3 regions of the Sporosarcina sp. P7 genome follow, and region 1 is predicted to be linked to each of the others. Evidence: riboswitches for the same ligand, from Rfam matches in the RefSeq annotation. Region 1 holds a riboswitch; each other region holds the start of a gene.
The links. Region 1 has a riboswitch for cobalamin ahead of CSV60_RS05365 (ribonucleotide reductase N-terminal alpha domain-containing protein). Riboswitches for the same ligand answer to the same signal wherever they lie in the genome.
Positions count from the first base shown of each region.

Region 2: it holds a riboswitch for cobalamin, as region 1 does, so the genes downstream of both, CSV60_RS08400 (hypothetical protein) here and CSV60_RS05365 (ribonucleotide reductase N-terminal alpha domain-containing protein) in region 1, are expected to answer to the same signal.
Region 3: it holds a riboswitch for cobalamin, as region 1 does, so the genes downstream of both, CSV60_RS12510 (S-layer homology domain-containing protein) here and CSV60_RS05365 (ribonucleotide reductase N-terminal alpha domain-containing protein) in region 1, are expected to answer to the same signal.

Region 1 covers NZ_PDZF01000003.1:217,710-219,981, reverse strand. Annotated here, with positions in the region: partial or broken gene CSV60_RS05365 (ribonucleotide reductase N-terminal alpha domain-containing protein) at 1-1,168, opposite strand, end outside; cobalamin riboswitch at 1,329-1,503, opposite strand; gene CSV60_RS05360 (alanine/glycine:cation symporter family protein) at 1,796-2,272, opposite strand, start outside.
Region 2 covers NZ_PDZF01000007.1:30,405-32,676, reverse strand. Annotated here, with positions in the region: gene CSV60_RS08410 (DUF1646 family protein) at 1-631, opposite strand, end outside; gene CSV60_RS08405 (hypothetical protein) at 731-991, shown strand; cobalamin riboswitch at 1,208-1,347, shown strand; gene CSV60_RS08400 (hypothetical protein) at 1,547-1,819, shown strand; gene CSV60_RS08395 (energy-coupling factor transporter transmembrane component T) at 1,837-2,272, shown strand, end outside.
Region 3 covers NZ_PDZF01000013.1:29,566-31,837, forward strand. Annotated here, with positions in the region: gene CSV60_RS12505 (S-layer homology domain-containing protein) at 1-497, opposite strand, end outside; gene CSV60_RS12510 (S-layer homology domain-containing protein) at 773-1,063, opposite strand; cobalamin riboswitch at 1,114-1,295, opposite strand; gene CSV60_RS12515 (S-layer homology domain-containing protein) at 1,511-2,272, opposite strand, start outside.

The DNA.
Region 1 (2,272 bases):
TCTCTCGTGATAAATCTTCATTACGGACGCATTCTTCATACTTCTCGCGGAATGTTCCTTGTCCTTTTGTTTCATCATAGAAGTCTTCCAATGAATAGCCCATTTTCGTGCGGACTTCATGTGGATCGAATAAATGCCAGTCTTCACGGGACTCGACTTTCTCCATGAACAAGTCTGGCAAGCAAACGCCTGTGAAAATGTCATGTGCACGTAAACGGTCATCGCCGTTATTGAGCTTGAGATCAAGGAATGTGAAGATATCTTGATGCCATACGTCGAGATAAACGGCTACGGCACCTTGACGTTGACCGAGTTGATCGACACTGACTGCCGTATTGTTCAGCTGTTTGATCCATGGAAGAACACCGCTTGACGCGCCTTCGAAACCGCGAATCGATGCACCACGAGAACGAACTTTCCCCATATAGACGCCGATGCCGCCACCAAATTTCGACAAGTTTGCGATATCGGTGTTGCTGTTGTAGATCCCTTGTAAGGAATCATCCACTGTATCGATAAAGCAACTGGATAGCTGACCGTGCATCTTGCCTGCATTCGATAATGTAGGTGTCGCTACTGTCATGTATAAATTGCTCATCGCCCAGTATGCTTCGCCAACTTTATGAATGCGGTCTACTGTTTCGTCTTGCATTAGTGTCATCGCGATGATCAACCAGCGCTCTTGCGGCAGCTCCACTGGCTGTTTCTTAAAGTTTACGGTTACGTATCGGTCTACCAATGTTTTCAAACCGATATATGTGAATAATAGATCACGGGAAGGATCGAGTAGCTTACCGATTTCCTGAAGCTCATCTCGGCTGTACTTCTCTGTCAGAACAGGTGTATATAAACCTTGTTCCACCAAGCGTTCTACATTTTTCGCAAAGTCGGTATAAGCATCCGCCCCACGCAATGCTTGTTGCTTTGCATAGACGTCGAATAAATAAATTCGTGCCGCTACAAACGTCCAATACGTATTTGCTTCATCAATACGGCTTAAAGACTCCAGCACCATCGCGTTCGTCCATTCAGTTGCCGTGCTAGCCGGGTGGCGCTCCTGGAATTTCTCACTCGCTTCGATTAACGGCTCCATTTGTTTCTTGCCGAATTCTTCTTGTAAGTTTTCCAACACTTGATTAAGTCCCTTAGTTTCTTGAATAATAGCCATGATATCCGCTCCCTTTAGTTAATTAATTCGGTTATGTACTAAATAAAAAAAACTCCCAATAAAATCGGGAGTCGTCAATTGACGCTTAGTAGATCGCGGAAAGTTTTAGGCAGACTGAAATAAGACTGCTTTGTGCTTTCACTCTCCAACCCCGAAGAATGTTTTGCTGAGATGACTGGCAGGTCTACTGGCTGGCACATCGTTCTTCCATCTTTCCTTCCCGCCGAAGCAGTGGTTTTATAAGATAGTCGTCCGTGCCCTCAGTTGCGGGGGCAGCTCCGTTAGTGGCGGATTCCCTTTTAAACGTGGTGGGTACCAATTCATCTATTTGCTGTCACACACTATATATAGTGTGTTGATTCATATATAACCCTAACATGTTGTGTTCAAACATGCAAAACAAAAATCGAACCGAAGTTCAGAATCCTTCTTCTGAACTACGATTCGATTTTTGTTATTCAGTATTTTATAGTATATCAAACTTTTTCCTTCTTGACTAAATGGTTTGTGTGAATGCTTTAAACTTAGAAGTGTGTGGAGAAGGGATTTCCGCTACAATCCTAATTTATACATGGTAATAAGTTAAAGATTAAAAATCATATCCCTCACATCCACAAACCACCTCTATTACAAACGATCTTCTGCTTTTTCTGCTGTTTCTTCCCAACATTCCGCGCCTTTTAATTCAGGGATGCTGGCTGATTTGAAGACAGGATTTCTGCCGGCTTTACGTTGTTTAGTGAAGTCGTCCAGTACTTTAAAGGCAATTTTACCAAGTAGTAGAATGACGATTAAGTTAATGATGGCCATTAGTCCCATAAATAGGTCGGCCATATCCCATACAACTTGTACTTTTGCGATTGCACCGAAGTATACCATGACCAGTACGAGAACTTGATAGATTCGTTTCCATACGATGTTGGCATGAATGAATTCAATATTTGTTTCGCCATAATAATAGTTACCGATGATAGAACTGAAGGCGAAGAACATGATAGCACCGGCAATGAAGTACGGTGCCCATGCGCCTACTTGTACAGCCATGGAGTTTTGTGTCAAGATGATACCGTTTGTTTCACCTGTTTGATACAATCCGCCAAGCAA
Region 2 (2,272 bases), on a different contig from region 1:
ACGACTCTGCCGCTTGTCCGGAAGAACGGTACCGCGAGCGGTTGCGTGGGCGAATCAGGAAGAATGCGAGCAGTCCAAAGACGAAGACACCGGCTATAATATCGGTTCCAAGCAAGTTCATTAAATAATAAAAATCTTCATCCAGTTTATTCGTCGCAATCGTCGATAGTGGCTCGCCGATTGGTGTCAGCACCGCACCCATGCCGATTGCGTAACACGCCAAGATCACAAAACGAATTTCTGAACGTCTGTCCATTTGCAAGACGGATGCGATCGCCACGAGGACTAACGCTGCAATAATGGCCGTGATAACACTAGAAATCAATCCCAATCCCATAATAATCAGCGCCAAGAATAATCTGAATGGAATAATTCGGCTACCTGCTACTACCGCTTTCTCAAATGGATGTCGTATCCAGCGAAAGACTATTCCCGCCGCAAGAACGGCGAGCGTAATATGCAATGGATCGCGTAACGCCTTATTCCACAACTCCCACTGCAACACCCCACTAACAAATGCCGCAGCACACCCCATAACGAATAAAAACAGCTCCAAATTACGTTCAATACGAGGGACCGTAAACGGCAGCAATAACACCAAACCTAAAATAATGAGCAAACCAGTGACCATAGGTATCTCCTTTCATCAATCTTTCTTCTACACTGTATGCAAAAAGCCGATTCATCTTGCATAGAGTCTGAATAGAATAGATAAAGAGGGGGACACGCATTGGAAGTTTCAGATATTGTACTGATCCCTGTTATTATTGGGTTAACGGAAATTTTAAAGATGTATGGTCTGCCGAAAAAATTGATTCCGATCTTTTCCTTACTTTTAGGCATCGGTAGCGGGATCTTCTACTTGTTTCCAAATGATTGGAAGTCTGGGATACTGGGCGGAATTATTATGGGGTTGTCCGCGAGCGGATTGTATTCGAGTGGGAAGACGATTGTAAAGAAGCCACCGTGTGATGAGGAAGATGAGAAGTGATAGGCGCATTTTTATAGGCAGTATAAAGACCCCCGTGTGTTGTGAGTTGACATGGAAGGGTCTTTTATTTGGATTCTACTAAATTAGGCATAAAGATGATAAAGGACGTGATGAAATTCTTTCATATACAAAGTACATAATAACTAGACAGTGACACATTGACTCTCAGTACACCGTCTATTGATTTTCCCCCGCAAAAACTATATGCTAGTTAATAGTCACCTAGAGTGTTTTGGTTCTTTGTCCCGTAAACAAAGAATAAATAGAAATCAGGTGAGAATCCTGAGCGGTCCGGCCACTGTAATGGGGGAAATATGCCCCTAAGTCAGGAGCCTTGCCAAAGTATGTAAGCATGACACCTTCATGGTCCCCATCTCATTCAGGAGGTGGGGACTTTTTGATTTCAAAACTACACTGCCACTGAAAAAACTGCTCCGTCTATTTCAATGAAAAAGTAGAGGCTTCCACGCTAAAACTAGCTGGCGGACCGATCCACTATACGTCGTCACTGTAAATCATTTAGACGATTCTCTCATTCCCCAGGAAATGATCGTGATGCCACATGGCAAACGACTGAATGACTTTACAGACGGGATCACATTGATTGAAGGTATGAACGACTTTCAATTCCAAGATTGCTGCAGGTTTGGTCATCGTAGTAATCAGAAGGATGAAAAAAAGAAGGCGTCAAAGAGATTAGAGCGATATAATGAAGAAAGATATAGTAGCCGTAGCGTTAGTCAATATGAACCGCAGGGCGGTGATGAAGTGGAATTTCATTACACATGTGATGTAGGTAGAGAATTAGACAGCTATATACGAAAATAAAGAAAGTAGGAAACTAGATGAGCGCATTCTCAAACTTTCACCCACTATTGCTACTTGTCTACGTTACAGTCGTTTTAGTCACGATGTTCAGCTCGTTTCATCCGATCATCGTGGCGCTGGCCATGATCGGGGGCATTCTGTATTTTCTCATGCTGCACGGAGTCCGGACAGCAACTAAAGACTTGATCTATTACTCTTTTGTTTTTCTACTAATTGCCGTAGCGTATCCAGCAACTGTACATAACGGTTTCACTCCGTTATTTTTCCTCCATGAACACGCGGTAACGCTGGAAGCTGTGACGAAAGGACTCGTCATTGCGGGAGCCGTAGTTGCAACCAGTTTCTGGACGAAAAGTTATTTCGAGATTTTCACGACGAACACACTATTTGCCGTACTGACGAAAGTGTCCGCTAGCCCCAGAATTCTCGTTTCCATGCTGTGGCGATTCATTC
Region 3 (2,272 bases), on a different contig from region 1:
TTGAAACGATTAGCAGCTAATGGCTCTTCTTTCAAATCAAAACCTAAAGTTAGAATTTTAGCCATTTGAGAGCGTGTCAAATTATTGTTCGGTTTGAATGTTTTAACACCTTTCTCTTCATATCCCTTGATATATCCAGCATTAGCTAATGCTGCGATAGGACCATAATACGGCGTGCCTTTTTTAACATCCTTAAATCCAGGATCTTTCACATTCACTGTGTCCAAGTCTAGTACATGTGCTAGAATCTTAGCGGATTGTGCACGTGTTACAGAAGCATTTGGACGGTATGTACCATCATCGTACCCTTTCACTACACCACGCCCTGCCAATTCCAACACAGGTTTATAGTAGTGCACTGCCGGATTCGTTACATCTTTGAAGCTAATTGCTGCATTTGTTTCTGCTGGAACAGCCGCAACGAATGCCCCAGTTGCTACTGTTGTTGCTAAAGCCGCTTTAAATAATTTGTGTGAAGCCATTGAAGTCTTTTTCAATAAATTTACCCCCCGAGTAATTAGTTAGTTCAAGACTAGTTTACCATATCCCTACATGAATGTATTACCAATTATTATTTTATTTTGATTTAAAGTTAAAGTAAGTTAGAGAAAGAGGCATTAAATAGTTCTGAAGCCTTTTCTTATTAGTTGTTTTTTCTATTTCCGCTAGCTTTATTAATCTTTATATACTGAATAGAATTATGACAGATTAAATACCCCCTTCTCCTATAATGTCAGGTTGAAGGGGGTATTAAGTAACTGTGCTATTTGATTCATTTTACCTCCGAAAATTCTATTATCATTTTCGCTGCATGAGTTCCCGTTGTGGAAATCCCCTGCATATAATGACCATTTTCTCCTGTTGCCATTTCTAAATAATATAACATGCCGATTGCTTTTTGTGATTCCCCGTCGTATTTCTTAATGTCTGGAAACGGCACTTTCGTTTCCCCATTATATTTTGTGCCGTTTTGAATTTCATACGCATGATAAAACATTAAAGCCATTTGAGCACGTGTCACTTTAGCTGCTGGCATGAACTTACCATCTTTCCCTTTGACCAAACCATGATGCTAAGCAGCTTCCATTTCCGCAATCGTTTTATCTGCATAATTTACTGTATTTCTAATTGGCAAGTCTCCTGACTTATGGGTAATCGTTTCTTCCTTCCTAGTTTTCCAACCAGTGGCTATATAGAAGTCGCTTCCCATATACAGTGGCCGAACCGTTCAGGATTCTCACCTGATTCCTTTTCATCTCTGTGATAAACAGAGAACCAATATATTATTATTTAGTTAACACTATCGTTGTTATCAATCTGGCAGTATGCAATAGCACGAAACATTATATTACTTGAATGTACATATAAATTCGACTGTTTCTTTTGATGATGCATGATAGTCAGCGAATTGCATTAAACCAATATCTTTGAATAAAGGCAATAGATTTAGTTAATCATCCTCTATAAAAAGCACCCGCCAAGTTCATATCAACAGGTGCTTGCCATCTATTTACGTAATCGATTCTACTACAAATTCTTCATCATCTTCAATAGGTGACGGGGGAGCTATGTTCACGGTGATGATTAAATCTTTCGCTCTGTTCCCCGCTTCATCTATCGCGCTATACGTAATTGTATAAGTGCCACTGTTAGATGTATTGAGCTCCTTAATAATATTTCCTGCATCATCCGTAATGACAGTCTGAAGCGCAATCTGTTTACCTGAATAGTCAGTTGCCTGAACTACTGGAAGTGTAAATTGCGCCCCATTTTTCACGTGCAACTGCTTCTCGCCTTTGTATTGCCAAACAGGAGATTTATCAGTTGGTTGCTGTGGCTTGTTCTGTTCAGGTTCTACTGGAACAGAAGCTGTTTTATATAAAAAGGATGCGAATTGTCCGCGTGTTGTGGTATTTTTCGGATTAAATGATAAAACAACAGGATTGGTAATATCAAAAAAGTCGAGCACATCAATAAATGGTTGTGCTTCTAATTTCGCCTTCCCCAAATCTTTTACATCTCTTGTAAATGTCTGCTTCGCAACAAATCCTACAAGATCCGTTTTGTGAATGGCATTATACGCACGAACTAGAACAATCGCCATATTTTCACGAGTTATTTCTCCAGACGGATTAAGTGATCCATTAGACTGGCCATTGAAAACGCCCTGATCTTTTACTAACGCTGCATATTTCAGTAGTTCGTCATTAGCGATTTGTTTACTATCAGTGAATCGAGGCTTCGTTCGATAATCTTCTGGAATATCGTACCC